Regions from separate parts of the Mycobacterium sp. ITM-2016-00316 genome, predicted to be linked through region 1. Evidence: predicted binding sites of a transcription regulator. Region 1 holds the regulator's gene; the other holds the start of a gene.
The links. Region 1 encodes LexA, which represses DNA repair genes until DNA is damaged. Its sites were predicted from a motif close to CGAACANNTGTTCG; they were not measured.
Positions count from the first base shown of each region.

Region 1 (14,889 bases):
AATCGGTGACAACTCGACGACCTGGCACACCGTGCAGTCGATGCTGGCCCGGCGGTTCACCGTGATCGCCCCGGATCTGCTGGGCCATGGCCAGTCCGACAAACCGCGCGCCGACTACTCGGTGGCCGCCTACGCCAACGGCATGCGCGATCTGCTCAGCGTGCTGGACATCGACCGGGTGACGGTTGTCGGACACTCGCTCGGCGGCGGCGTGGCCATGCAGTTCGCCTACCAGTTCCCTCAGCTGGTGGACCGGCTCGTCCTGGTGGGTGCGGGCGGTGTCAGCAAGGACGTCAATGTGGCGTTGCGCGTCGCGGCGCTGCCGATGGCCACCGAGGCGCTGGCGCTACTGCGGCTGCCGCTGGTGCTGCCGGCCCTGCAGGCCATCGGACGCGTCGGCGGGGCCATGCTCGGTTCCACCGGGCTGGGCCGCGATCTGCCCGACGCGCTGCGAGTGCTCGCCGACCTGCCCGAGCCGACCGCGTCTGCGGCGTTCGCCCGTACGCTGCGCGCGGTGGTCGACTGGCGCGGCCAGGTGGTCACCATGCTGGACCGCTGTTATTTGACCGAATCCGTTCCTGTGCAACTGGTCTGGGGTTCCCACGATTCGGTGATCCCGGTCAGCCATGCCCGGCTCGCGCACGCGGCGATGCCGGGTTCGGCACTCGAGATCTTCGAGGGCTCAGGGCATTTTCCGTTCCATGACGATGCCGAACGATTCGTCGATGTGGTGCAACGCTTCGTCGACACCACGATTCCCGCCGAGTACGACCACGAGATGCTGCGCGGACTGTTGCGCGCGGGCCTCAGCGAACGCGCGATCACCGGCTCGCCGGGCACCAGGGTCGCCGTGCTCGATGCGATGGGAGCCGACGAGCGCAGCGCCACCTGACTACCATCGGGGTATGGCCGTCGATGTGACCGTTCTGCGGGTGTTCACCGATTCGCGAGGCGAGTTCGGCAACCCGCTCGGGGTGATCGATGCCGCGACCGTCGATCCGGCCGACCGGCAGCGCATCGCCGCCGAACTGGGCTACAGCGAGACCGTCTTCATCGACATCCCGGAGCCCGGCGCGGCCAGCGCGCACGTCCGGATCTACACGCCGGTCACCGAGATCCCCTTCGCCGGGCATCCGACGGTGGGCACGTCGTGGTGGCTCAAGCAGCGCGGCACGCCGGTCCGGACCATGCACGTCCCGGCCGGCCTCGTACAGGTGGAGTATCTGTCCGAACCCGACGGCGAATGGACCGCGATCAGCGCGCGCTCGGACTGGGCCCCGGAACTGGTCATCTACGACCTGGCTTCGATCGACGAGGTGCTCGCCGCCGACCCGGCCGATTACCCCGACGATGCCGAGCACTACCTGTGGGCGTGGACCGACCGCGAGCGGGGAGCGCTGCGGTCGCGGACATTCGCGCCACAGCTCGGGATCGCCGAGGACGAGGCCACCGGTTCGGCAGCGGTGCGGATGACCGACTATCTGAGCCGGGACCTGCTCATCACGCAGGGCAAGGGATCCGAGATCCGCACCTGGTGGGATGCGACGGGTTGGGTGAAGATCGCCGGCCGGGTCGTCGAGGACACCGGGGTGCGGCTCGACTGATTCAGCCGGACGTGGAGACGCGGTGCGCGCGCAGCGCTTCGATCTCGCGCTCGAAATCGTCGGCCGAGGTGAACGACCGGTACACCGAGGCGAACCTCAGGTAGGCGACCTCATCGAGATCGCGCAGCGGCCCGAGGATGGCCAAACCCACTTCGTTGCTGGGGATCTCGGGTGATCCCGCGGCACGCACCGCATCCTCGACCTGCTGGGCAAGGAGGTTGAGCGCATCGTCGTCGACCTGCCGGCCCTGACATGCCCGGCGCACACCCTTGATGACTTTCTCTCTGCTGAACGGCTCGGTGACACCGCTGCGTTTGACGACCGCGAGCACCGCGGTCTCCACGGTGGTGAACCGTCGCCCGCATTCCGGGCAGGATCGACGACGCCGGATGGCCTGGCCCTCATCGGTTTCCCGGGAGTCCACGACACGCGAATCCGGGTGACGACAGAACGGACAGTGCATCACCGCTCCTTTGCCGCACCGCAGGTGGACGAGATCGAATGTCTTCGAGCCTACCTGGGTGAAGCGGGGCGGCATCAACCGATCGGTGCGATGAGGGTCTGCCCGGCCTGCACCGTGCCGGTTTCGAGCTTGTTGAGCTCGCGGATGCGCTCGACCACCGGGGCCGTGGGCACATCGGGTGCCACCCGGTGTGCGATGTGTTGCAGCGTTTCACCGTCCTGCACGTAGACCACCGACAGCCGGGTGGGCATCTGCACGGGCTCCTCGATGGGGCCGCCCAACTGTGCAACCAGCCCGAGCCACAACGTGATCCCGCCGGCCAGCAGCGCCAGCAGCACCGTGGCGCCGGGGGTGATCGGGCGACGCCGGCGCGAGGCGCGCGACATCAGCACGCCGGTGCCGCGGTGGCCCAGTGGCGCACCCCCCGGACGACGCGCCGGCTGCACGCGGCGGCGGCGCACCACGACATCGCGGGGCAACGGCCACACCTCGGCGGCCGTCGACGGCTGCGCCGCGGGGGCCGGGGCATAGGCACTGTGCCGGGTGATCGGCCGAGCTTCGAGAATTGTCATCTGACTGCCTCTCCGAGTAGGTGGCGTTCGCTTCTGTGTTCGAATGCTAGTCGATCATGTGTTCGATGAATAGAACATGTGATCGAACTGTTGCGAAACGATAGACGAGGCCACCGACAAGCGATTCGGGCCGATTTCAATTGCGCACAATTTAATTGTGCAATACGCTTGCAGCGTGCAGACCGCCCGACTCGACGACCAGTTGTGCTTCGCGCTGTACTCCGCGTCGCGGGCGGTCACGGCGGCCTACCGGCCGCTGCTGGACGAACTCGGCATCACCTACCCGCAGTACCTCGTGCTGCTGGTGCTGTGGGAGGAAGAGCACTGTTCGGTCGGGCACCTGGGCCATCGCCTGCACCTCGATTCCGGCACGCTGTCGCCGCTGCTGAAGCGGCTGGAGAACAGCGGACTGGTGGTCCGGCAGCGCGCCGCCGATGACGAACGTCGCGTCGAAGTGACCGTGACGCCCGCCGGGCGAGCATTGCAGGCGCGTGCCGCCTGCATACCCGAACGGCTGCTGCGGTCGTCGAACACCTCCGAGGGTGACCTCGCGGCGCTGCGCGACGTGCTGCGCGGACTGGTGGACCACCTGGATTCCCTGCAGTGACAACACGAAAGGACCGACCATGAAGACGCTCTACACCGCGGAGGCACTCGCCACCGGCGAGGGCCGCGACGGACACGGACGCACATCGGACGGGAAGGTCGATGTGGCACTGAGCATCCCGAAGGAAATGGGCGGCTCGGGCGCGGGCACCAACCCCGAGCAGTTGTTCGCCGTCGGATACGCCGCCTGCTTCCACTCCGCGCTGCGCCTGGTCGCGCGCCAGCAGAAGGCCGACGTCTCCGATTCCGCGGTCGGCGCCCGGGTGGTGCTCGGATCCGGCGACGACGGCGCCTTCGGCCTGGCCGTCGAGCTCAGATCACCCTGCCGAACGTGGATCACGCGACGGCACAGCAGCTCGCCGAGGCCGCCCACCGGGTCTGCCCGTACTCCAACGCCACCCGCGGCAACATCGAGGTCACCCTGACGGTGGCCGATGAGTGAGCTTCCGGCCCCACCGCCGACCACCCGGGCACGCACCATCGCGCGGCTGGCCCTTGCGGGCGCCATGATCTTCGCCGGTTTCAGTCACCTGTTCTGGGCGCGCGAGGAGTTCCAGGCCCAGGTCCCCACGTGGGTGCCGATGGACGCCGACGGCGTGGTGATGGCCTCGGGCGGTGTCGAGATCACCCTCGGCGTCGGACTGGCCCTGCTGCGGCGCGACCGTGTGCTGGTCGGCCGGCTACTCGCCGCGTTCTTCGTGCTGATCTTCCCCGGCAACATCGCGCAATTCGTCAACCACGCCGACGGTTTCGGTCTCAACAGCGATACCAGCCGGTTCGTCCGCCTGCTGTTCCAGCCCGTGCTGATCGCGTGGGCACTGTGGTCGACGGCGGTGCCGCGGGGCGCAGGCGGATCCGACACGCCTCGAACACATGTTTGATTATCTGCGCGTCGGCGACTACATTCGGCGCCATGAGCGACAGCACCGAAACCCCTGAGGCACGCTCCAGCCTGACCGAGCGTCAGCGCACCATCCTGGAGGTCATCCGCACCTCCGTGACCAGTCGCGGCTATCCACCCAGCATCCGCGAGATCGGCGATGCCGTCGGCCTGACGTCGACGTCGTCGGTGGCCCATCAGCTGCGCACCCTGGAACGCAAGGGCTACCTGCGCAGGGACCCGAACCGTCCACGCGCGGTGGATGTCCGCGGTTCCGACGAAATGGTGACCCCGGTCGTGGCCACCGATGTCACCGGCTCGGACGCCCTGCCCGAACCCACCTTCGTCCCGGTTCTCGGCAGGATCGCCGCGGGCGGGCCCATCCTGGCCGAACAGGCTGTCGAGGAGGTCTTCCCGCTCCCCCGCGAGTTGGTCGGCGAGGGGTCACTGTTCCTGCTGAAGGTGGTCGGCGAGTCCATGATCGACGCCGCCATCTGCGACGGTGACTGGGTGGTCATCCGTCAGCAGAACGTCGCCGACAACGGTGACATCGTCGCGGCGATGATCGATGGTGAAGCCACCGTCAAGACCTTCAAGCGCACCCGGGGTCAGGTGTGGCTGATGCCGCACAACCCGGCGTTCGACCCCATCGACGGTAACGACGCGGTCGTGCTCGGCAAGGTCGTCACCGTCATCCGCAAGATCTGAGGACGCTCAGTCCGCCCGGACGAATCCGTTCGTCCGGGCGAAGTCCTCACTGGCGAACCAGATCTCGGCCTCGGTATCGCGATATCCCGGGCTACCCGGAGCCCAGTACAGCCCGGTCTTGGTATCTGCCTTGATCGGATAGCCCTCCGGCGCGCGGTAGCGGTCACCGGTGGCGAGCCGCATCGAGGTCCAGCCGGCGTCCTCGGGCTCCTCGTCCTGGATCGCGGCGTGGCGGCCACTGGGAAAATCGGGCTCGTACTCGGGTACGACCATGGTCGGTGGATCGAACTGCCCCGCCGACGTCTCGGGAAGAGTTTCGATGCGCGTGGGCGCGGTGTCGACCGCATCCGGATCATGGTCGAAACTCAGCGGCTCCTCCTGCGGCGCACGCAGTTCCTCGAGCTCATCGCCCTCGACGTCGTGATCGTCGGAGCCGTACTCATCGGAGCCGTACTCGCCGGGTTCCTCGTCGTACTCGTAGTCCTCGTCACCGGATTCGTCATCGGCGGCGCCGGAATCGTTGCCGGTGCCGGTGTCGCCGGGGAGCACCGACGCCCACGGGCTCTGCGGCGTGTAGACGGCCGGTTCGGGCCGGCTGGGATAGCCGGACTCGAAGCGGTCCTCGTACCCGCCGTCGTAGCCGCGCTCGTAGGGGTCGTCGCCGAACTCGTCATCCTCGCGGGGGCGCCGGTTGCGCAGTACGGCGATGGCGACCAGCGCGATCACACCCACCAGCGGGATCAGGCCCAGCAGCCACCACCACGGCGAGGAGTACCACTTGTCGCCGCTGCCCGAGCCGCCGCCGGTGGCTCCCGGCGCGTCGGCCGGCGCCTCCGGCGCGTCCGCACCGGGGACCTCCAGGCCCGCGAGCTGAGACTGCAGGCCGGCGGGCTCGGTGCTGAAGGTGTTGGTCGCCTTGTCCCACGAGATCGACCCGCCGTTGAACTGCTGGCTGATGACGGTGCCGTTCTCGGTTTGATCGCCCTTCGGCGCACCGAGTTCACCCGTCGCCCCACCGAGCTTCTCCCAGGCCGCGTTCATCGCACCGCGCACGATCACCGCACCGAAATCGGGCGTCCAGAAGATCACCGGCTTGTCCGCGGCGGCGAAGGTCGCCACCCGGCTCTGCGGTGTCAGCCCGCCGTCGGCCTCACTGGCGGTGGGGAACCCGAGGTCCCCGGTCGGTCCGCCGACACTCTCGTATTTGGCCAGCACCTGACCGGTGACCACATTGGCCCCGGTGTCCGGGCGGTAGAAGATCTTGCCGCCGGCGTAGTTCTGCCCGACCCCGTCGGCGCCGATCGCGTACTGCGCGCCCTCCTCGGCCCCCAGCGGGCCCAGCGCACCGCCGGCGGCCCGGCGGGCGGCGGCGATGGACGAGGTGGCGTCCGAGGGGACCTCGATGGCCCCGAGCTGACCTGCCAGCTCGGGCGGCACCGTGGTGAAGGCCTTGGTCTTGCGATCCCAGGAGATCTCACCGCCGGTGAACTTCTGGGTGACGGTGTCGCCGTTGGTGGTCTCGTCTTCGCTGGGCACTCCGAGCACGCCGGCCGAACCACCGAGGGCATCCCAGGCCTGGTTGATGGCCCCGCGGACGACCCGGGCACCGGTGTCCGGGGTCCAGAAGATGACCGGCTGGTCGGGCGCGCTGAACGTGGAGTTGCGGCTGTTGGCCGCACGGCCCGGGCCCTCGTCGATCGTCGGGAAGCCCAGATCACTGTCGGCGGGGCCGCCGAGGGATTCGTACTTCTCCAGGATGGCGCCCGTGATGATGTGCGCACCGGTGTCGGGGGTGAAGAAGATCTTGCCCGACGCGAAGTTCTGCCCGAAGCCGTCCCCGGCCGGGTAGACCCCACCGTCCTTGGGGCCCAGTGGCCCTCCGTCACCGCCGCCGGTCTCCCAGGCCGCGGTGATCGCCGCGTCGGCGTCACCTTCCGGTGTCGCCGCGACCGGTGGCGCCAGCAGCACCGTGCCCGCGATCAGTGCGGCACTCACCAGCCCTGTCGCCGCCAGGCCGACAAGCCTGCCCAGCCGGGTCCGCTGCCTGGTCATTCGGTCCTCCCCGAAGTAGCGCAAAACCACACGAAAGTATCGCGTTCGTCAACTTTGCGTCAGTGGACGGCGAACTCGTGGGATATCGCGACCTGCGCCGAAACGTGTCGGGGCGCTCAGACCCCCAGGCCGCGACCGATGATCTCCTTCATGATCTCCGTCGTTCCGCCGTAGATCGTCTGGATCCGCGAGTCCAGGAACGCCCGCGCGATCGGGTATTCCCGCATATAACCGTAGCCGCCGTGCAGTTGCAGGCAGCGATCCACCAACCGCACCTGCGCCTCGGTGCTGTACCACTTGGCCATGGCGGCCTGCTCGACGGTGAGCTTGCGGTCCAGGTGCAACCGGATGAATTCGTCGACCATGATCCTGATCGCGGTCGCCTCGGTCGCCAGCTCGGCGAGCACGAACCGGCTGTTCTGGAAGCTGCCGATCGGCTTACCGAAGGCCTTGCGCTCCTTGGTGTACTGCAGGGTCTGCTCGAGGGCGGACTCCATGGCCGCGGCGGCCATCACGGCGATGCTGATGCGTTCCTGGGGCAGATTCTGCATCAGGTAGAGGAAGCCCATCCCCTCCTGGCCGAGCAGGTTCTCGACCGGAACCTTGACATCGGTGAACGAGAGTTCGGCGGTGTCCTGGGCATCGAGGCCGATCTTGTCGAGGTGGCGACCACGCTCGAAGCCCTCCATACCGCGCTCGACGACCAACAGGGAGAAGCCCTGGGCACCCTTTTCGGGATCGGTGCAGGCAACCACGATCACCAGGTCGGCGTGGATGCCGTTGGTGATGAACGTCTTCGAACCGTTGAGGATGTAGTGGTCACCGTCGCGAACCGCGCGGGCCTTGATGCCCTGCAGGTCGCTGCCGGTGCCGGGTTCGGTCATGGCGATCGCCGTGATCAATTCGCCGCTGCAGAATCCGGGCAGCCAGCGCTGCTTCTGCTCCTCGGTGCCCAGTTCGATCAGGTACGGCGCGATGACGTCGTTCTGCAGCGTGAAACCCAGGCCGCTGTGACGGCCGGCGCTGGTCTCCTCGGTGATGACGACGTTGTAGCGGAAGTCCGGATTGCCGCCGCCCCCGTACTCCTCGGGCACGGCCATCCCCAGAAAGCCCTGCTTACCGGCCTCCCGCCAGACCTCGCGGTCGACGATCTTGGCCTTCTCCCATTCCTCCTGGAACGGCGCGGCGTGGCGGTCCAGGAAGGCGCGATAGGACTCGCGGAACAGATCGTGCTCCGGCTCGAACAGCGTGCGGTCGAACTTGACGGCGCCCATGCGTGACCTCCGGTACTGGTATCAGGGTGTGTGGCGCCCAACATATACCAACCGGATGGTTGGTCGAGCGGTGCGTCCAGCGACCTAGGATTGGTGCGTGTCACGAGCCAGCCTGGCCCACTGGGGCGCCTTCACCGCCGAGGTCAGGGCCGGCGACATCGCGGCGGTGGCGCCGCAGACCGGCGACGCCGATCCATCCCCCCTGCTGCACAACCTGCCCGGTTCGATCCGGCACCGCTCGCGGGTCACCGGCCCCGCCGTGCGCCGCGGCTGGTTGCGCGGCGGTCCCGGCCCCAGCGACCGGCGCGGCGACGACGAGTTCGTGGCGGTGTCCTGGGACGAGCTGACCGAGCTGCTCGCCGGCGAACTGCGCAGGGTGATCGACACCCACGGTAACGAGGCCATCTACGGGGGGTCCTACGGCTGGGCCAGCGCAGGCCGGTTCCACCACGCCCAGAGCCAGGTGCACCGGTTCCTGAAACTCATCGGTGGCTATACCTCATCGCGGCACTCCTACAGCCTCGGCGCCACCGGCGCGATCATGCCCCGCATCGTCGGCACCCATGACGACCTCTTCAAGCGGTCCACCCAGTGGGAGGTGATCGTCGAGCACACCGACCTGCTGGTGGCCTTCGGTGGTCTAGCCCTCAAGAACACCGGCATCAATCACGGCGGTACCACCGCACATCCGGCCCGTGCGGCCCTGCGCCGGTTCCGCGAACGGGGCGGACGCATCGTGTCGTTCTCACCGCTGCGCGACGATGTCGACGGCGAGCACGAATGGCACGCACCGGTACCGGGCACCGATGTGGCCGTCATGCTGGCCCTGGCCCATGTGCTGGCCACCGAGGGCCTCGCCGACCGCGCCTTCCTGGACACCTACTGCACCGGGTATGAGCGGTTCGAGCGGTATCTGCTCGGGACCGACGACGGTGTGCCGAAGTCCCCGGCATGGGCGTCGGCCATCAGCGGGTTGGCGGCCGAGGATCTGCGGGCACTGGCCCGCCGGATGGCGGCGGGCCGCACCGTGGTCACCATCAGCTGGTCGCTGCAACGTATCCGCCACGGCGAGCAGGCCCCGTGGATGGGCCTGACGCTGGCCGCGATGCTCGGTCAGATCGGCCTTCCCGGAGGAGGTTTCGGGCACGGATACGGGTCGATGAACGAGCCGGGACTGGCCCCGCTGCGGGTCCGGCTCCCGGTGCTGCCACAGGGCCACAACCCGGTGCCCACCTTCATCCCGGTGGCCGCCGTCAGCGACATGCTGCTGCACCCCGGCCGGGAGTATGACTACAACGGGCTGCGCCTGACGTTCCCCGACATCCGGCTGGTCTACTGGGCCGGCGGGAATCCGTTCCACCACCACCAGAACATCCCGCGGTTGCGCCGCGCGCTGGCCCGGCCGGACACCATCGTCGTGCACGATCCCTACTGGACGGCGATGGCCCGGCACGCCGATATCGTGGTGCCCTCCACCACCGCCTATGAGCGCGACGACTATTCCGGTTCACGCAACGACCCGATGCTGACGGCGATGCCGGCGCTGACCGAGCCCTACGCGCAGTCGCGGGACGACTACACGACCTTCGCCGAACTCGCGCAGCGCTTCGGTGTGGCCGAGCAGTTCACCGAGGGCCGAACCGCCCGACAGTGGCTGGCGCACCTGTACGACACGTGGTCGGCGGACCTGGATTTCGCCGTACCGTCCTTCGACCAGTTCTGGGCCGACGGCCAACTGCGGCTACCCACCGAGCCCGGGCTGACCCTGCTGGCCGACTTCCGCGCCGACCCGGATACGAACCGGTTGAACACGCCGAGCGGACGGATCGAGATCTTCTCCTCCGAGATCGACGGCTTCGGCTATGACGATTGCCCGGGGCACCCGGCCTGGTTGGAACCCACCGAATGGCTGGGCGGCGAGCGCGCGCAGACCTACCCGCTGCACCTCATCGCCAACCAGCCCGCCAGCAGGCTGCACAGCCAGCTCGACGGCGGCGCCACCAGCCAGCGGTCGAAAGTCCAAGGCCGCGAGCCGATCCGGATCCATCCGGGAGATGCGGCCGAACGCGGACTGGCCGACGGCGACGTGGTGCGGGTGTTCAACGACCGCGGCGCCTGCCTGGCCGGGGTGGTGATCGACGACCGGCTGCGCCCACAGGTGGTCCAGCTGTCCACCGGCGCCTGGTTCGATCCGCTCGACCCGGCCGACCCGGATTCACTGTGCGTGCACGGCAACCCGAACGTGCTGACCGACGATATCGGCACCTCGGCACTGGCCCGCGGCTGCACCGGCGCACATGTGCTGGTGCAGCTGGAGAAGTTCACCCAACACCTGCCACCGGTGAAAGCGCATGAGCCGCCGGTGATCCGTCAGCTCTGAGACAGCCGCGGGGCGACGAGGTCGACGAAGGCGTCGACGACCCGGTAGGCGTCGGCGATCGGATGGCCGTGCACCAGTGCACCGGAGAGCATGGTGCTGATGATGCCCCACAGCATGATCGCGGTATCGGCCGATTCCCGGGCGCCCAGCGCCGCGAAGTCCGCGGACAGGGTCTGCTGGGCCACCGCGGCGAACTCCTCCATCAGTGCCGCCGCGTTGGCGTCGGCGGTGTTCTGCAACAGCATGCAGACCTTGAAGAAGGCCGGACGCCGCTCGAAGGTGGCGATGATGCCGCGCACCTTCTCCCGCACCCGGTGTTCGGCCGGGCGGGTGTCCGCGGCCGCGGGCGCGAAAACCGGTTGGGCCCAGTCCATCAGGACCGCGGCGTACACATGCTCCTTGGAACTGAAGTAGCGGTACAGCGTGCCCAGCGCCACGTCGGCCGCGTCGGCGACATCGCGCATCTGGATCTGGTCGTAGTCCTGCGCCTTGAGCAACGCCTGCGCGGCGGCCACGATCTGGGACCGGCGGGCCTGCTTGTAGCCGGGCATATCGGTCATGGCGGCCTCAGTTCCTCGGCAGCCCGAGGATCATCGTCGCGATGATGTTCAGCTGAATCTCGATGGTGCCGCCGCCGATGACCTCGGCGGGCATCATCAGACTCTGCCCCACCGCAGGCTGCTCGCCGCCGCCGACCATGGCCGCGCGGCCGCTGAAGGCCAGCGCGTCCGCGGTCACCCGACGCACCAGCAGCGCGGTGCCGACCTTTCCGACGCTGCTCGCCGGACCCGGGCCGTGCCCGGCGAGCCTGCCCAGGGTGTCGCGCACCGCGAGTGCGCCGATGGCATTGGTCGCCGCCCGGACCTCACCGAGAGCCCGGCGCACCGCCTCGTCCTGCGGGCCGGCCCGGCGGGCCAGGGTGCGCAGCTCACTTTCCTTGTCCAGCTTGACATAGGCACCGATCGCCACCCGCTCATTGGCCATCGTGGCCAGCGCATGGGACCAGCCCGCGGTGGGTTCACCCACCAGCATCGCGTCGGGAACGAAAACGTCGTCGAAGAAGACCTCGTTGAAATGTTCGTCTCCGCTGGCGGTGCGCAGCGGCCGGACCCGGATACCCGGTGAGGTCATGTCGACCAGAAAGTACCCGATACCCTTGTGCTTCTTGGCCTCCGGATCCGTGCGGGCCAGCAGGGCGCCCCAGTCCGCACGCTGGGCCGAGGACGTCCAGACCTTCTGCCCGTTGATCCGCCAGCCGCCGTCGACCTTGGTCGCCCTGGTCGACAGCGCGGCCAGATCCGATCCGGCACCCGGCTCGGAAAACAGCTGACACCAACCGATCTGACCGCGCATCGTCGGTACCGCGAACCGGTCACGCTGCTCATCGGAGCCCGCGGTGAGCACCGTGGGCAGGATCCACTGGGCGATCCCCAGCGACGGCCGGCTCAGATAGGGCCGCTTGTCGTACTCCTCGTCGATGATGAGTTGCTGCGCCGGTGAGGCACCCAGCCCCCAGGGCGCCGGCAGATGCGGCGCGACCAGGCCGGCATCGGCCAGCGCCGTGCGTTGTGGGCCGGTCCAGTACTCCGCATACTCGGGGTTCTGCCGACCGGGTTTCTCGTTGCGCAATGCGGCTGCCGCGTCCAGAGCCGCGGCGACACCGGCGCGGAAGTCCGGCTCGACCTCGGTGAGCTCGATGGCGAAATCACGCCCGGGCAGGTCCGGATCGCCAAGGGCACCTGCCCAATCCGTCACCGGACCGATGGCGGCGGCCAGGCTGATGGCACGCTTCCAGTACAGGTGCAGGTCGTGCTCCCAGGTGTAGCCGATCGCGCCGAACATGGTGAGCGCATCGACGACGAGTTCGGGAAGCCGGCCGATGGCGCCGACCGCGGCACCGGCGGCGGCGATGCGGTGCTGCACCGCCGACTGGTCGGCGCCGCGAATCGCGTCCCACGCCGAGGCCGCGGCGAGTTCGCTGTTGATGAACAACGTCGCCGCCTTGTGCTGCAGGGCCTGGAAGGCCCCGATCGGTCGGCCGAACTGCTCGCGCACCTTCAGATAGGCGACGACGTTGTCCACGCACCAGCGCGCGATACCCGCGGCCTCGGCGGCGATCAGGCCGACCGCGATTCCCTGCGCGGTCTGCTCATCCATCCCGGTGAGCACGTCGCCTGCGGTGACGCCGTCACAGTGCAGGGTGCCGACATCGCGGGTCAGGTCGGTGGGCGACTGCGCCTGCACCGTGACGCCCGGCGCGCCGGCGTCCAGGACGAACCAGCGGGTCTCGCCCGCTTCGGTGGTGGCGCCGACCACGAGATGCTCCGCGGAGCCCAGTCCGAGCTGCGGCCCGGCCGAACCGTCCAGCTGCCATCCCCGGTCGCCGGCGGTGGCCCGGATGTCACCGTCTCCGGGCAGCAGCAGCGCCGCCGTGCGGCCCGTCCCGATGGCCCGCAGCAACACCCGGGCGGCGGGCCCGTCGGGATCGGCGGCGGCCACCGCGGCACCGGCGATGACGGTGGGCAACAGCGGACCGGGCAGCAGGCCGTAGCCGGCGGCGTCGATGACGCATGCGGCCTCGGCCAGCGTGCCGCCCTGGCCGCCGAACTCCTCGGGCAGGTGCACCGCGTGCAACCCCTGGGCGACCAGGGTGGGCCAGAAGTCGGGCCGGGCTCCGGCCGCGATCTCCTCGAATTGCGATCTGGTGAGTTCCAGTCCCCCGTGGCGCCGGGCGAAGCCGGCCATCGAGTCGGTGAGCTGGATCTGTTCGTCGGTCAGGGCCACGACCACGGGAGTCTCCTATCGCGCCGCGGTGTAGTGCAGCAGGGTGATGTCGGCCTCGGGGTGCTCGGCGAACACCGGAGACACTGCCATGCCGACCCGCAGCTGCGCCGCGTCGACGTCGACGAGTTCGGTGGCCAGCCGCGGCCCCTCGTCCCACTGCACCACGCCGAGCAGATGCGGCACCGCGTCGGCGAACTGCGGTGCGACCGGCCGCTGCGCGACGGCGAAGCTGACGAGCGTGCCCGCACCGGAGATCTGGCGCCATTGCAGGTCATCGGCGAGAGTGCCGGGAGCGAGCACGCGCGGGTAGAAGACATAGGCGTCCAGCGACGGCGAGAACTGGATCCACACCTCGTGGCGGCGCAGGCCGTCCCAGAACGGGGCCGAGGTCGGGGTGGGCAGCGGTACCGGGCGTGCCATGGCTAGTCCCCCTCCAGCACGAGTGCTTCTTGTTCGCTGAGCACGCCGCCGTTGCCGGACACGAAAGCGCGGTGACAGTCCGCGATCTGGGTCGCCTCGGCACGGCCCATCAGTTGCCGGGTGGCGTCGCAGACGTGGTGCATGCCGCCGGCGTTTCCGGGCTGCCCGTAGCCGAGTTGCCCGCCCGCGGTGTTCATCGGGAAGTCACCGCGGAAGGTCAGGTCGTGGTCGGTGACGAATTGCATGCCCTTGCCCTTCTCGCAGAAGCCGGCGTCTTCGAGGGTGAGCAGCGCGGTGATGGTGTAGCAGTCATAGATCGACACCATGTCCATGTCCGCGGGCGTCGCGCCGGCCATGCCGAACGCGGATTCGGCGACCTTGACCATCGGTGTCTGCAGCGGGTCGGCGGCGTACACCGGTGACTTGTAGGGCACGCGTTCGCCGAAACCCTTGATCCACACCGGACGGTTGCGGCCCTTGCGTGCGAGGGCGGCGTTGGTGACCAGCACCGCCGAACCGCCCATGCAGGGCATCACGATCTCCAGCATGTGCAGCGGCGAGGCGATGATGGGGCTGTCCAGCACGTCGGCGATGCTCAGCGTTTTGTCCTTGAACACCGCACCCGGGGTGTGGTTGGCGTTGACCCGTTGGTCGACCACGATCTTGGCCATCGCCGACTCGTCGTACCCGTATGCGGCCGCGTACATCTGGGCGACCTGCGCGTAGGGACCGTTCTGGCCGAGGTAACCGTAGGGAATCTCGAACTCGGCCTGTGGTGAGCCGTAGCGGTAGCTGGACGCGCCGAAGTACAGCGCGTCGCCCGGATCGTAGGGACGTTCGGGCGACATCGGGGTGAGGTAGTTGGCCGGGATCGCGCACAGCACCGCCTGGCAGATACCCAGTTCGATGGCCGCCGCGGCCCGCCACACCATGGCCGCACCGGACGCACCGCCCAGGTCGACCAGTTCGGCGTAGTTGACCGCCAGCCCCAGGTATTCGGCGACGGTGGACGGGACGAACAGCTGGGATTCCATCACCCCGCACGTCACGAGGCCGTCGACCTGGTCCACCGTCAGCCCGGCGTCCGCGACCGCGGCGGCGGCCAGCCGTGCCCACTGCTCCAGGATGAACTCCGGCGCCCCGGTC
Region 1 covers NZ_CP134398.1:2,412,468-2,427,356, reverse strand. Annotated here, with positions in the region: gene C6A86_RS11655 (alpha/beta fold hydrolase) at 1-892, shown strand, start outside; gene C6A86_RS11650 (PhzF family phenazine biosynthesis protein) at 906-1,604, shown strand; gene nrdR (transcriptional regulator NrdR) at 1,606-2,067, opposite strand; gene C6A86_RS11640 (LysM peptidoglycan-binding domain-containing protein) at 2,142-2,639, opposite strand; gene C6A86_RS11635 (MarR family winged helix-turn-helix transcriptional regulator) at 2,815-3,246, shown strand; partial or broken gene C6A86_RS11630 (organic hydroperoxide resistance protein) at 3,266-3,687, shown strand; gene C6A86_RS11625 (hypothetical protein) at 3,680-4,126, shown strand; gene lexA (transcriptional repressor LexA) at 4,159-4,833, shown strand; gene C6A86_RS11615 (hypothetical protein) at 4,840-6,885, opposite strand; gene C6A86_RS11610 (acyl-CoA dehydrogenase family protein) at 7,002-8,159, opposite strand; gene C6A86_RS11605 (molybdopterin guanine dinucleotide-containing S/N-oxide reductase) at 8,257-10,539, shown strand; gene C6A86_RS11600 (TetR/AcrR family transcriptional regulator) at 10,530-11,099, opposite strand; gene C6A86_RS11595 (acyl-CoA dehydrogenase) at 11,107-13,329, opposite strand; gene C6A86_RS11590 (Zn-ribbon domain-containing OB-fold protein) at 13,339-13,743, opposite strand; gene C6A86_RS11585 (thiolase family protein) at 13,746-14,889, opposite strand, start outside.

Region 2 (14,889 bases), 2.1 Mb from region 1:
TGATCGGCACCACGACCGCGGCGGAGGCGGTGTTGCTGGTCGTCTCGGAGACCACGATGGCCAGCAGCACCGCGAAGATCGTGATGGCCACGACGCTGGTGAGCCCCAGCGAATCGGCCACCGAATTACCGATGGTCTCGGCGAGCCCGGTGTCGGCCAGCAGCGACCCGAAGATGATGCCGGTGCCGAACAATACGATCGTGCCCCAGTCGATGGCCGCGGCATCCTTCCACCGCAGCGTGAACTCGCGCTGCTGCCAGTCGGTGGGGAGCAGGAAAAGCAGCGCCGCACCGAACACCGCGACCGTTCCCTCGTCCAGGCGGTCGCTGACGGCGGTGTACACGTCGGAATCGTTGCCGAAGACCAGCGCGAAGACACCGGGCAGGATCCACAGCGACACCGTCACACCGAACGCGACCAACGTGTTCTTCTCGGCCCGGGTCAGATTCCCCATCTCGGCGCGTTGTTCGGCGATGTACTCCGACACCCCCTCGATCCGTTTGAGCTCGGGCTTGTTCAGCGAGATCAACACGATCGCCAGCACCAGGAACATCGCCAGGCAGATGGGTGCGGCCATGACCATCCACTGCCCGAAACTGATCTTCTCGCCGGTGGCCTCTTCGATGAGTCCGCGACCGATCAGGTTGGGCGGACTTCCGACGGGGGTCAGGAGCCCACCGACACTGGCCGAGTAGGCGAGCATGAGCATCAGCGCGGCGCCGACCTTCAGCCGCAGCGGGTCGAAGTCGTCCGCGACTTTCCCCTGCACCTGCAGGATTTTCGCGATGACGCCGAGGATCCCGATCGCGGTGGGCAGCAGCATCGCGACCGTCGCGGTGTTGGACACGAACGCCGACAGCAGACAGGTGATGGCGCCGAACGCGATGATCACACCGGTGGTCGACTGCCCCACCCGGGGAAGCGCGAGGATCCGGAAGGCAAACCGACGAGCCAGTCCGTGCTTGAGCATCGCCTGGGCGAGGATGAACGCACCGATGAAGGTGAAGACCGTCGATGAACCGAACGGCCCGAGCACGTCGTCGGCCGGCGCGACGCCCAGGAAGACGATGACGGCGACGCCCAGCAGTCCGCCGATCGGGATGGGGACGGCCTCGGTCACCCAGAGCACGATGACGCCCAGCAGTACCCCCGCCAGTGTCTGCTGCTGGGGCGGGATGCCCATGGGCAGCACGAGGAAGACGATGGCCACCACCGGCGCGAGGAACAGGCCGACCGTGCGCCGCCCCTTCTCGAAGCGCTCCTCGCCCGGGCTGAGCCGCTGTTCTCCGAGACTGCGGTAGGTCGATCCCCCCATCAGGGCATCGTCGACGTCGGTCTTCTTTGCCGTGTGTTCTGTGGTCATGGCCGCTCCCCCGCACCGAGCCCACGCCGTGTGACGCAGGTCACCGAACCTGATTCCTCAGTGGTGCCCGTTCTGGGCGCGCGGTAACCGTGATTGCGTCAATCAGCGGCCAGAATCCGATCGGCCAACTGAACGTTCTCTCCAGGCATGGCCGATATCACGAGGTCAGCCTGATCTCATGATCAGCACAGCCGGTTGTACGGTCGACCTCTGGATTCCGACCAACAAGATCCCGGCCGACTACGACATGGTGCACACCGAGCCCCGGCGAGATTGCCTCGAGCGATTGTGCCTTGCGTTCCACATAGGCGGTCGGTTCCGACACGGCGGTCACCCCTGCGGGTTCAAACTGTTCTGGAAGAAGGTGGCCAACGTGTCGAACGGGATGAGGTCGACGCGGTCGTAGAGGTCGACGTGGCCCGCGCCCGGGATCGTCACCAGTTGCTTGGGTTCGACGGCGAGTTGGTATGCCTGGTCGCTGAACTCGCGGGAGTGGGCCTGATCGCCGGTGATGAACAGCATCGGCCGCGGGGAGATCGTCTCGATGTCCTCGAACGGGTAGAAGTTCATGAATCGGACGTTGCTGCTCAGCGTCGGCTGAGTGCTGGTGGCAGGGCTGTTGCCCCGGGCGGTGCGGTAGAAGTCGTAGAACTCCCGATCGATCGGCGTCGACTGGTCGGTCAGCTCGAACGGCGTACCGCCGATGTATTCGGTTTTCCCACCGGCGAATTCAACGTCCCGTTGTTGCGCGGCCAGGGCAAGCGCCTGCTGCCGCATCTCGGGAGTCATCGCACCGCGCAGTCCATTGCGGTTCACGCCACCCATGTCATACATGCTGACCGTGGCCACGGCCTTGATCCGAGGGTCGATCTTGGCGGCACTGATGACAAAACTCCCGCTGCCGCACACTCCGAGCGCGCCGATACGTTCGGAGTCGACGAAGGATTGAGTGCGTAGGTAATCGACCGCGGCGCTGAAGTCCTCGGTGTAAACATCGGGGGCAACCAGGTTGCGTGGTTGCCCCTCGCTCTCACCCCAGTAAGACAGATCTAGAGACAGGGTGACGAAGCCCCGCTCGGCGAGCTTGGTGGCGTAGAGGTTGGCACTCTGCTCCTTGACCGCCCCCATGGGATGCCCGACGACCATCGCCGGATTCTTCGCGTTGCGATCCATGTCGTTGGGCACGAACAGGTTCCCGGTGACGCCCATCTGGTACTGGTTCTTGAATGTCACTTTCTGCACGGTGACCTGATCGCTGGTGTAGAAGTTGTCCGCACCGTTGGATGTGTCCCCGGTGGCAAGGCTGGTCGCTGGCTGAGTCGGCGACGGCGACGAGGTTGCGGTGCCGCGTTCCGCAGGTGCACATGCCGTGGTGGCCAGTACGCCCAGCGCGACCGCGCTGCCGGCCATCTGCATGAGCGCGCGACGGCGACTGCTTGCCGGTCGGTTTGATTTCTCCAGTGCCGTGTTCATTCAAGTTCTCCTGAGTGGTTTCGTACGGAAGGACCGGCTGCCATAGCCGTCGCCATGAAGTTCAGAGAACACGGCCGCTGGATGGCCTGGGAGTCTCTGAGGAAGGGTGTACCGACAGTGCATCCCATGTCGGCAAACTCCCTCGTACCGTGGTCGATATGAACAACCGAGCCGAGGTCCGCGAGTTGCTGATGTCGCGCCGGGCGAAGATCACGCCGCAGCAGGCGGGTTTACCCGAGTTCGGCAACCGCAGGGTGCCGGGATTGCGCCGTGGGGAGGTGGCCTCACTTGCCGGCGTCAGCATCGAGTACTACAGCAAGCTCGAACGCGGCAGCCTCGCCGGTGTTTCGGCGTCCATCCTCGATGCCATCGCGCGGGCGCTACAACTCGACGATGCCGAACGGGCCCATCTGTTTCACCTGGCGCACGCCGCCGATGGGACCAGCGCGGGCATGCGCCCACGACGGCGACCGGCCAAGCGATGGGCCCCGAGGCCCAGTTTGCAATGGGCGCTCGACAAGTTCACAGCCCCAGCCATTGTCCGCAATGGCCGGATGGACCTGCTGGCCGTCAATCATCTCGGCCGCGGTATGCATTCGTCCTTGTACGACAGCGACCCCACCAGCCCTCCGAACTTCGCGCGTTTCACCTTCCTGCATGAGGATTCGCGCCGTTTCTACCCGCACTGGGACGAGGCCGCCGACATCTGCGTGGCCATCCTGCGCACCGAGGCCGGCCGTGACCCGCACGACGGCCAGCTTCAGGACCTGGTCGGCGAATTATCCACCCGCAGCGAGGATTTCCGGCGCCGTTGGGGTGCACACGACGTCCGCACTCACGGAGCAGGAGCCAAGTCGTTTCACCACGACGTAGTCGGCGACCTGGAACTGTTCTACGAGAGCGTCGACATGATCTCCGATCCTGGGTTGACGCTGACACTTTACGTCGCCGAACCTGCCTCGCCGACCGAGCACGCACTGGACCTACTTGCGTCATGGACCGCGGAGCAGGTGCCCGGCGCGGCCGTCGCAGAAGATACCAGGAGGTTGACATGAGATTCCCGGCTTGGAGCCAAGGCCGTTGGCCGACCGTCCTGCGCACCGCCGGGATCGTTCACGTCGCATGTAGCGCAATGCTGTTGGCATCGTGCGGTGGGCAAACGGAACGCGGCGAGACCCCCTCCGCCACAGCCACTGATACCGGCCCGGCAGAAAGATCGGCTGCGCCGATAAGTACCCCAACCGACACTGCTCCGCAGTTTCGCGTCCTGATCGGTGACACCACGCTTACCGGACGCCTCTTCGACAACGCGACCGCTGAGACTTCGCGTCGCAGCTGCCGATGACTCTGACCTTCGCCGACCTGCACGGTGTGGAGAAGGGCGCACCGCTCCCCCGAAAACTGTCGGTGGACGGAATGCCGGAAGGCGACGACCCGCAGGTCGGCGATCTGGGCTATTGGGCGCCTGACGGCAACCTGGTGCTGTATTACGGCAAGGTCGGCTACTGGACCGGCATCATGCGCGTCGGCCGCATCGACGGGGACATGCAGGCCGTCGCCGCCCTGTCCGGCGACTTCGACGCGACCGTCGACCTCGTCCAGTAGAGCCGCAGCAAGGGAAGAGCGACGACAACCCGTCCTGCGGTGACTGTGCCACCGACGAAGGTTCGGCGGTTGATTCGCGTTCGCGGTTCGGTCCGCGGACCGTTGGATTCGCCCTCAGCCATGAGAATTCCTGTCGTCTCGCTTGCACACCGGTCGTAGCACCACGTAGCCACATCCCGTTGCGTAGGAATGTTGCACAGCTATTTCATACCCGCCGGGATCCGGCTTTGGGATGCACTGTCAGTACACCCCTCAGGCGGGTGCCGGTCGACCCCGCAACCCGAACACCAAGGACCTATGGTTGCGAAAGATACTTCCTAACAACGTCATCGGCGTCACCGTTCTGGTGATTGCCAATCGACGGCGATGGACCGGCGGGATGCACCCGCATGATTGATCCGTCGCGTCACCCGGTGGGCGCTCGTCTCGTCCCCTTCGTCAAAGGGGCTCCCTATCAGTACATGTACAACCGAGCACTCCCATCCGACATCGGCCACGGTTTGAATAGGACCGACAGCCATCGCCGCGCGCCGAACAACCGAGACGGTACAGCGCGGCCCGACCCCGGAGTCTGATGAACAACTCAACTGCCACAGATGCGATTGCGCCCGAACAGGACAACGGCCGCTTGCCCTCGACTGCTCTGCTGATCATGGCGCTGATGGGGTTCGTTCTCATCGCGTCGGAAACCATGCCGGCCGGCCTTCTTCCGCAGATCGCTGCGGGGATGAACATCGCTGAAGCCACCGCGGGGCAGCTGGTCAGCGCGTACGCATTGGGCACCGTGATAGCAGCGATTCCGGCCACCGCCGCGACTCGCGGACTGGGGCGCAAACCCCTTGCTGTCTTTGGCATGCTCGGCATCTTGGCCGCCAATGTGGTGACCGCGATATCTCCGGACATCATGCTGTCGCTCGGTGTGAGATTGTTCGCCGGCGCATGCTCGGGCCTGCTGTGGGGAATCCTTGCGGGTTACGCGCGGCGAATCAGCCCGCCCGAGCACGCCGGACGCGCTTTGGCCATCGCGTCGATCGGCGTCCCGGCAGGCCTGGCCTTCGGCACGCCGCTGGGGTCGTGGATCGGTTCGACTCTCGGATGGCGATACTCGTTCGTGGTGCTCGCGGCCATCGCGCTCGCCGCGGTCATCCTCACGGTGGTGTGCGTACCAGACGCTGCTGGTCAGCGCGCCACATCGCAGGTGCCCGTGATGAAGGTGTTCACCCTGCCTGGCGTGGCGCTGATCCTGGTGGTGATCTTCGCGTGGATGCTGGCGCACAACACCTTCTACACCTACATCGCCTCCTACCTGAGGTTTGCCGATGTCGGTCTCTCGACTCAGGTAGCCCTGGTCACTTTTGGTCTTGCCGCCATCGTCGGCGTGTGGACAACTGGCCTGTTGATCGACCGCGCACTCCGGATGCTGGTTCTGACGAGCATCGTGTCGTTCATCGTCGCCGGTGTCATCTTCGCCGTGGCGCACCATTCGTTGGTCGCCGTACTGACCGCCATAGTGCTCTGGGGCGTGGCGTTCGGAGGTGCGGCCACGCAGCTTCAGACAGCGATGGCCGAGTCGAGCGGCGAGAACGCCGACGTCGCCAATTCGCTTGTCGGAGTGGCATTCAACACCGCCATCTTCGGCGGTGGCGTGGCCGGAGCAGTGTTGATCACCCGCAACGATGGTCTCGGATTGCCCACCATCATGATCGCTCTTGCCCTCGTCGCCTTCTGTGTCGCTTTCGCTGCTCGCAGTTCGGCCTTCCCGGCCCGGCGCAGTACAGGCAAATTCCCCGCCACAAGCGACCAAGCTACCTGCTCACGCGCGTAATACGTTGTGCGCGTGGCTACGCAGACGACGCAGGCGGAGATGGCGCCGAACCGCCCTGGCGGGGTGTAGACCAGGCTGCATTGAGAACCTCCACCAACTGCCAGAGCTACCGGAGACCGACCCCTCCGCACATTAGAGTTACTAATTTAGTATAAGAATCATTAGCTGTACTTGGCCCTAGTCGCGACCTACCGTCATCGCATGGCTTCACCTGTCTTCATCGGATTCCTGACCACCATGGCGTTGATCGCTGCGATCGGCGCACAAAATGCCTTCGTGCTGCGCCAGGGCATCCGCGGCGAGCATGTGGTGCCGGTGATCGCGCTGTGCACGGTGTCGGACCTGATCCTGATCGCCGCCGGGATCGCCGGCGTGGGCGCTTTGATCACCGCGCACCCGACCGCGGTGACGATCGCCAAGATCGGCGGCGCCGCCTTCCTGATCGGCTACGGACTGCTGGCCGCTCGCCGTGCACTTCGCCCGAGCGCGCTGACCCCCTCCGAAGCGACCCCGGCGCGCTTGGCCGAGGTACTGCTCACCGCTGCCGCGCTCACCTGGCTGAACCCGCATGTCTACCTCGACACCGTCATCCTGCTCGGGTCCCTGGCCAACGAACATCAGGAGCAGCGTTGGCTGTTCGGCGCCGGTGCGGTCGCGGCGAGCGCCCTGTGGTTCACCGGACTGGGCCTCGGCGCGCGCAAGCTCGCCGGGCTGTTCGCGAATCCGTCCACGTGGCGCGTCCTGGACGGGATCATTGCGGTGGTGATGGTGGCGCTCGGGGTGTGGATGGCGGCCTCCTGACCGGGGCAGATAGTTGCTTAGCAGAGCGAACTTTTCGCGTCGTTAAAGTTGGGCGCAGGGCAGCGAGCAGCGCGCTTCCCGCCGTGATCCTCTGACCCGAAAGGTGATGTTGCATGCTCGAGATCAGCGGCGTGACGTGGGGTGTGACGATCGGCGTGATCATCGCACTGCTGGCCGTCGACCTCATCCTGGCGGCAGTCCGGCCGCACCGTGTCGGCTTCCGCGAGGCCACCGCCTGGTCGGTGTTCTACATCCTGGTGGCGGTCGGCTTCGGGGTGTGGTTCACGATGGCCCACGGCGGGGACTTCGGCACGCAGTACTTCGCGGGGTACATCGTCGAGAAGAGTCTGTCGGTCGATAACCTTTTCGTGTTCGTCATCATCATGACGACCTTCGCGGTGCCCGAGGAACACCAGCACAAGGTGCTGACCTTCGGCATCATCCTCGCGCTCATCATGCGGGCGATCTTCATCGCACTCGGCGCGACGCTGCTGTCGCTGTTCTCCTTCATGTTCCTGATCTTCGGTCTGCTGCTGATCTACACCGCGGTCCAGCTCTTCCGGCATCGCAACGAGGATCCCGACGTCGAGAACAACATCATGATCCGGGCGACCCGCAAGATCCTGCCCATCAGTGACGACTACGACGGCGGCAAGCTGCTCACCCGTCGGGAGGGCCGGCGGATGGCGACCCCGCTGCTGGCGGTCCTCATCGCGATCGGCAGTGTGGATCTGCTGTTCGCGCTCGATTCGATTCCCGCGGTCTTCGGTGTCACCAGCGAGCCCTACATCGTCTTCACCGCAAACGCTTTCGCGCTCCTCGGGTTGCGGGCGCTGTTCTTCCTCGTGAAGGGTCTGCTGGACCGGCTGGTGTACCTGTCGACCGGGCTGTCGATCATCCTTGCCTTCATCGGTGCGAAACTCATCCTGCACTGGGGGCATGTCGACATCGACGCGCGCATCCCCGAGATCAACACCTATCTGAGCCTCGTCGTGATCATCGGCATCCTGGTGATCGTGACCGTCGCCAGCCTGGCCAAGACCCGCAAGGATCCGTCTGCCAAGGCGCATGCCGGTTCACTCCGCGCGTCGCGGAAGGAACCGAGGGAAGAGTGATTCCGCTTCGCCCGCTGGATATTTCGGTCCGCGGCAGTGCGTACCGAAATATCCAGCGGCTTCCCGCGGCGGCGATTTCTCTGTGTAGTTTTCAAGGTGCCCAGAGTTGGGGTTATGCGGCTGCCGAGAGGTCGGTCATGGTGCGTCGGGCGTGTGAGCGCAGGTGCGCCGGTTCGGGGACGGCCGGGTCATACGGTGGGATGAACCAGGGGTGGCGGTCAGCTCCGAGGTAGACCTGCCAGCCGCCGTGGTGGATCGCGGTGTGGTGCAGTCGACACAGCAGCACCCCGTTGTCGATGCTGGTGTGCCCGCCGCTGTTCCAGGGAGTGATGTGGTGGGCGTCGCACCACGACACCGGCCGCCCGCAGCCGGGGAATGCGCAGCCCCGGTCGCGGATGCCCAGGGCTTTGCGCAGCGCCGGGGTGAACAGTCGCTCGGCGCGCCCGAGGTCCAGGGGTATGCCCGAGTGGTCGACGAGCACCGTGGTCAGGGTGCTGTCGCAGGCAATCAGGTCCGCGGTGCTGGCGCTGACCGGGCCGGTGAACCCCAGTGAATCCACAGACCCCTCGGCCCCCGCTGCGGACCCCACTGATGCGGCGGAGCGGATGAGGGTGACATGCGGAAGGACACCCCCTGATGTGGGTCGCCGTTGGCCCGAAAGGTAGTCCCGGACGATCTGTCCGAACGCGTCCGCGCGGCGCCGCCCGATCGGGCGGGGATCCGGTGATCCATCCGGCAGCGGTACCGGCCGGCACAACGGGTCCAAGGCGGCGAGCAGTTCTTCCCCGGTGAGTATGTCGAGGTCCAGGCCGGCACTGACCCGCCCGTCCTCGGTCTGCACCAGGGTCATGTCGTTGAGGTCGGTGTTCTCCGCGATCGGCACCGCCCCGTCGTCGACCGGCCGGGACTTGGCTGTGGCGATGGCGATTCCGCGGGCCCTCTTCTCCACTGCTGCCGGGGTGGTCTCGATCATCAGCTTCGTCACGACCCCGGCCCGGTCCTCATCAGACAAGGCGACTCGCGCATTGATGTGGGCGACGCCCTTGCCGACCGCGTCGGCGAACTCGATACCCACCCCGCCCAGGCGCTGCTGGTGGGTCAACGCCGGCATCGTGTGCGCCGCCCGCCCCACCCGCGCCGCCCGGTACGCCACGCCGGGCGCCACACCCAGACTGGTGAGCAGATCGGCGCCCGAGCTCAGGTGTTTACGTGCGGGGATCCCGGCACGCTCCGCAGCCGCGGCTGCCTGGGCGATCACATGATCGAACAGATTGCGCAAGGTCACTGCGGCCACCAGCACCGCGAGTAGGGGTTGTTCATCGATCACCCGGCGGGGACTGTCGAGCAGATGAAACAGAATGCGATCTTCCTCCCGCGCGGGCGCCGGGGTGAGGTCATCGATCAGCGCATCAATGATGGAATCGAGATGGGTGGCGTCCATAGGGATACCGACTTTCACAGAAGGTGCCCAACGGGACACGATCAGTCACAACGGTTCGCACAGCTCCACGGGAGCCATCGAACCTCGCGGCGACCGAAGTCGCGGTCTGTGCTCACCGAGTGGAGATGGGAGCAACGTCGCATTCGAACTTATGTTCGATCCCACGCCGCACAATTGCATGGTGCAAGTGTCATGTCTCAAGACATCGGTGACAGTTCTGCATCAGGACATCGGTGACACTTTGAGGGCTCGGTGGTGACACTTCTGCACCTACGGTGCGCGTGCTCAGCGACGGTGACAGCCTGCAGAACCGCGCGGCCTCGGCAACCGCGCCCCGCCCCCGATCACGCCGTTGGTGAGCGTGGCTGGACCGGATCAGAACATCGCGCGTGAATAGGATCGGGCCAAATGGCCCGCAGATCTCCGCAAACCGAACGCCTCGTCGAGATCGTCGAGTACCTGGCGGCCGACCCGCACCGCGAGTACCAGCTCACCGAGTTGGCCCGGCTGGTCAACCTCGATGCCGCCACCTGCCATCCGATGCTCACCGAGCTCACCCGGGTGGGCTGGCTGGTCAAGGACCGCGTGCGTAAGACCTACCGGCTCGGGCCGCGTCTCATCGCCGTCGGCGCCTCGGCGCAGTCGTCCCTGCAGATCGCCACCTACGCCCGCCCCGAGATGCAACGCGTGAGTACGGAAACCGGCGTGCCCGCCTGCCTGTTCATCCCGTCGTCGGACGACCTGGTGATCGCCGACCTGACCTATCCGGACGGCAACGACACCGAGCATCTCCCGCTGCAGGCCGGCGATCACATCGAGTTCGGCCCGCCGCTCGGCGCGGTACTGGCGGCGTGGGCCGGCCAATACACCGTCGACACCTGGCTGCGCCGCGTCGAGCCAGGACCCGACGACCCGGGGCGCACCTGGCAGATCCTGCGGATGATCCGGGAACGCCGATTCTCGGTCGAGTTGTCACCGGCGTCGCAGGCCGAGATGCGGGAGCTGACGGATTTCGCGATCGGTGAGGTGCACGGCTCCCGCCGGGCCGAACGCATGATCGGTGGGCAGCGGCCGGTCATGACGCCGGAGCTGATGCTCGGGGACATCGACGACGCCGCGGTCTACGTGCCGCTGTCGGTCAGCGCTGCCTGTTTCGACCCCGGGGGCAATCCGGTCGCCGCGCTGTCGGTGCTGACCATGGCAGAGCCCAGAACCGGCCGAGAGCTGCGGGGGCTCGGGGCGCGCGTCAGCGCCGCGGCGGACGCCATCACCGCACGCCTCAACGCCCGCTGACACCTGCGCGTTTTGCATTATGCAAATCCTTGCCCACGGGCTGTCATCCGACTTACGGTGACCGGCACCACAGTGATCGAGGAGGCCCCGTGAGTGTCGAGCAGAAGGTGACCTACTGCCGGATCTGTGAGCCGCTGTGCGGGCTGATCGCCACCGTCGAGGACGGCCGCCTCCAGTCGCTGCGCCCCGACAAGGACCATCCGCTGTCCCAGGGCCGGGCGTGCCCGAAGGGTATCGCGTTCACCGATGTGCAGAACGACCCCGACCGGGTGCTCAACCCGTTGCGCCGGGAAGCCGATGGCAGCTTCACCGAGGTCGGCTGGGATGACGCGCTCGGCGACATCGCGCGCAGGCTGCAGGCGGTGCTCGACACCCACGGCGGCGACTCGGTCGGCGAGTACCTGGGCAACCCGTCGGCGTTCGGGTACGCCGCGAGCCTGTGGTCGGGCCTGTTCATGAAACGGATCGGCGCCGGGCATCTGTACTCGGCCGGATCCCAGGACATCAACAGCCGCTACGTGGCGAGCAAGCTGCTCTACGGGGCCGCCACCCAGATCCCGTTCCCCGATCTGCCGCGCACTGATTTCCTGTTCATGCTCGGCGCCAATCCACTGGTGTCGCATGGCAGCGCGCTGCGGGTGCCCCGGGTCAAGGACGACCTGTCGGCGATCGTCAAACGCGGCGGCCGCATCATCGTGGTCGATCCGCGGCGCACCGAAACCGCGGCCGCCTACGAACATGTGGCGGTGCGCCCGGATTCGGATTCCTGGCTGATGCTCTCGCTGCTGCACGTCGTGTTCGCCGATGAGCTGGAGGACTGGGCCGCCATCGCCGCGCACTCCACCGGAATCGACACGCTGCGCGCGCTGTGTGCCGATTTCGCGCCGGAGGACACCGCCATCCGCACCGGGGTCCCCGCAGCGACCGTACGCGCGCTGGCCCACGACTTCGCTACCGCCCGAACGGCCGTCGCCTATGGACGCACCGGCGCCTGCCTTGGCCATCACGGGACCCTGGTCAGCTTCCTGATCGACGCGCTCAACCTGGTGACCGGGAACATGGACCGGCCCGGCGGGGCGCTGATGTCACACCAGGTGATTCCGATCGAGGACATGGGCGAACGATCGGGCGCGTTCGGCTACAACAGCAAGCGGTCCCGGATCGGTGACTTCCCCGATGTGTTCGGTTCCTTCCCGGCCGCGCTGATCGCCGACGAGATCACCACGCCCGGCGCGGGCCAGCTGCGTGCACTGTTCGTCTTCGCCGGCAATCCGGTGCTGTCGGTCCCCAACAGCGCCGCACTGGACGCGGCGCTGCAGCAGCTGGACCTGCTGGTGTCGCTGGACCTCTACGTCAACGAGACCAATCGGCACGCCGACTACATTCTGCCGGCCACCACCTTCCTGGAACGCGACGATATGCCGATGGCGTTCGCCGGCTGCTGCCCGACGGTGTTCCTGCAGGCCGCCGAACCGGTGCTGGAACCCTATGGTCAGGCCCGGCCCGAATGGGAAGTGTTCGAGGAGTTGGCCGCCCGGATGGACGTGTCGCTACTGGCCACCGGTCCGATCGCCCGGCTCAACCCGGTGCTGCGCTGGCTGGAACGCCGGGGCCTGCGCCTCACACCGCAGAAGATGATGAACGCGCTGCTGCGCATCGGGCCGTACGGGGACCGGTTCGGGCTGCGCCGGGGCGGGCTGAATCCGCAGAAACTCAGGGACAATCCGCACGGCATCGTGCTGGCCGAACATGCGCCGCACGGGGTGCTGCGCGATGTGGTTGTCCACCGGGACGGCAAGGTGTGCCTGGACCCGGCCGAGATCGTCGCCGAGGTCGCCCGGCTCGGCACCGCACCCAGCACAAGTACGGCTTTCCCGTTGTCCGCCATCGGCATTCGTGAGTTGAGGTCACAGAACAGCTGGATGCACAACAGCCCCACGCTGATGAAGGGCAACCGCCGGCAGCGCGCCCGGATCAACGCCGCCGACGCCGAGGCGGCCGGTATCGCCGACGGTGACATCGCGCGGGTGGTCTCCGCGACCGGCGCGATCGAACTGGAGATGACGATCACCGACGAGGTCGGCCCCGGCACCATCGCGATCCCACAGGGTTGGGGTCACCGCGGCGGCGGCTGGCGGCTGGCCAACGCCAATCCCGGCGTCAATGTGAACGAGCTGACCTCAAGCCGCGCCGAGGACCTCGAGGCACTTGCGGGCATGTCGGTGCTCAACGGGGTGGCGGTGCGACTGGAGGCCGTGGCTCCAGGCGCCGAGACCCGTGCGACCCTCGGTGCTCGCGCGGCGTTCTCACACCCCTAGCGCCGGTCAGGGCGAGTTCGCGTCACGATGAACGCCCAGTAGGTGCTCGTAGGCCGCGGCATTCACCACGTTGGCCTCGATCTCCTCCGCGGTCAGTTCGCGGCGCACCTTGGCCGGCACACCGGCCACCATCGATCGCGGCGGGATGACCATCCGCTGCGGCACCACCGCGCCCGGGGCGATGAGCGACTCGGCGCCGATCACGGCGCCGTTGCCGACGACGGCCGCGATGCCGATCAGGCAGTCGTCCTCGACCGTGCACCCGTGCAGCACCGCGTTGTGACCAATCGTGACCCGCGCCCCGATCTTGACGGGGAAGCCCGGATCCGTGTGGATGGTGACACTGTCCTGAACGTTGGAGCCCGAACCCACCTCGATCGGCTCGAACTCCGCCCGCAACGTCGCCGAGTACCAGACGCTGACGTTCGCACCGAGCAGCACGTTGCCGATCACGGCCGCGTTCGGCGCCACCCATGAGGTGACGGCCAACCGCGGCGTTCGGTCCGGAAGGGCGATGATCAGCGGTTCTGCCATGCACCGATTGTGCCCAACGACCGCCGTGAACCCCCATCGGGGCCATCCAGGGACCGCGGAACGAGCAGCCCGCACGGACGTGACCGGCCTCGCAGAATACGATCGGGACAAGTGGGGTACCCCGTATTTTCGCCGCTCAGCGCTGAGCCGCGCAGTCTGAAGTACGCCGTTGAGCAGTGAGGACGTCCATGCCGGTATCTCCCAAACCGTCGACCAGCCAGGTGGCCGAGCAGGAAGTGTGGCCGGGTAAGGCCTACCCTCTCGGCGCGGTCTATGACGGTTCCGGTACCAACTTCGCCCTCTTCAGTGAGGTCGCCGAACGGGTGGAACTCTGCCTGTTCGACGAGGACGGTACCGAGACCAGATATTCGTTGCCCGAGGTGGACGGATTCGTCTGGCACGGCTTCCTGCCGTCGGTGGAACCGGGCCAGCGGTACGGCTACCGGGTGCACGGACCGCACGACCCTGCGGCCGGTCATCGGTGCAATCCGCACAAACTGCTGCTCGACCCCTACGCCAAGGCCATCGACGGGATCTTCCAGTGGGACCAGTCGCTGTTCGGCTACAACTTCGGGGACCCCGACAGCCGCAACGATGACGATTCCGCGCCCAGCATGCCGAAGTCGGTGGTGATCAGCCCGTTCTTCGACTGGGGTATCGACCGCCCACCGCAGCGCGAATACGCCGACAGCTTCATCTACGAGGCACATGTCAAGGGCCTCACCGAGACGCACCCGGACATCCCCGACGCGATGCGCGGCACCTACGCCGCGATCGGTCATCCGGCGATCATCGATCACCTCAAGGCGCTCGGAGTCACCGCCATCGAACTGATGCCGGTACACCACTTCGCCAATGACTCGACCCTGATCGACAAGGGCCTGTCCAATTACTGGGGTTACAACACCATCGGGTTCTTCGCCCCCGATGCGAAGTACTCCAGCAGCGGCACCCCCGGCGGCCAGGTGCAGGAGTTCAAGGCGATGGTGCGCACCCTGCACGAGGCCGGTATCGAGGTGATCCTGGATGTGGTCTACAACCACACCGCCGAGGGCAACCATCTCGGCCCCACGGTGTCGATGCGCGGGATCGACAACGCCGCCTACTACCGCCTCGTCGAC
Region 2 covers NZ_CP134398.1:339,455-354,343, reverse strand. Annotated here, with positions in the region: gene C6A86_RS01565 (DASS family sodium-coupled anion symporter) at 1-1,363, opposite strand, end outside; gene C6A86_RS01560 (alpha/beta hydrolase) at 1,694-2,836, opposite strand; gene C6A86_RS01555 (helix-turn-helix transcriptional regulator) at 2,995-3,891, shown strand; gene C6A86_RS01550 (cyclophilin-like fold protein) at 4,178-4,441, shown strand; gene C6A86_RS01545 (MFS transporter) at 5,016-6,266, shown strand; gene lysE (L-lysine exporter) at 6,468-7,067, shown strand; gene C6A86_RS01535 (TerC family protein) at 7,181-8,182, shown strand; gene C6A86_RS01530 (HNH endonuclease signature motif containing protein) at 8,295-9,623, opposite strand; gene C6A86_RS01525 (IclR family transcriptional regulator) at 10,032-10,916, shown strand; gene C6A86_RS01520 (molybdopterin-dependent oxidoreductase) at 11,006-13,234, shown strand; gene C6A86_RS01515 (gamma carbonic anhydrase family protein) at 13,241-13,768, opposite strand; gene glgX (glycogen debranching protein GlgX) at 13,957-14,889, shown strand, end outside.
Region 2: the regulator LexA is predicted to act here: its motif matches at 9,768-9,781, upstream of C6A86_RS01530 (HNH endonuclease signature motif containing protein).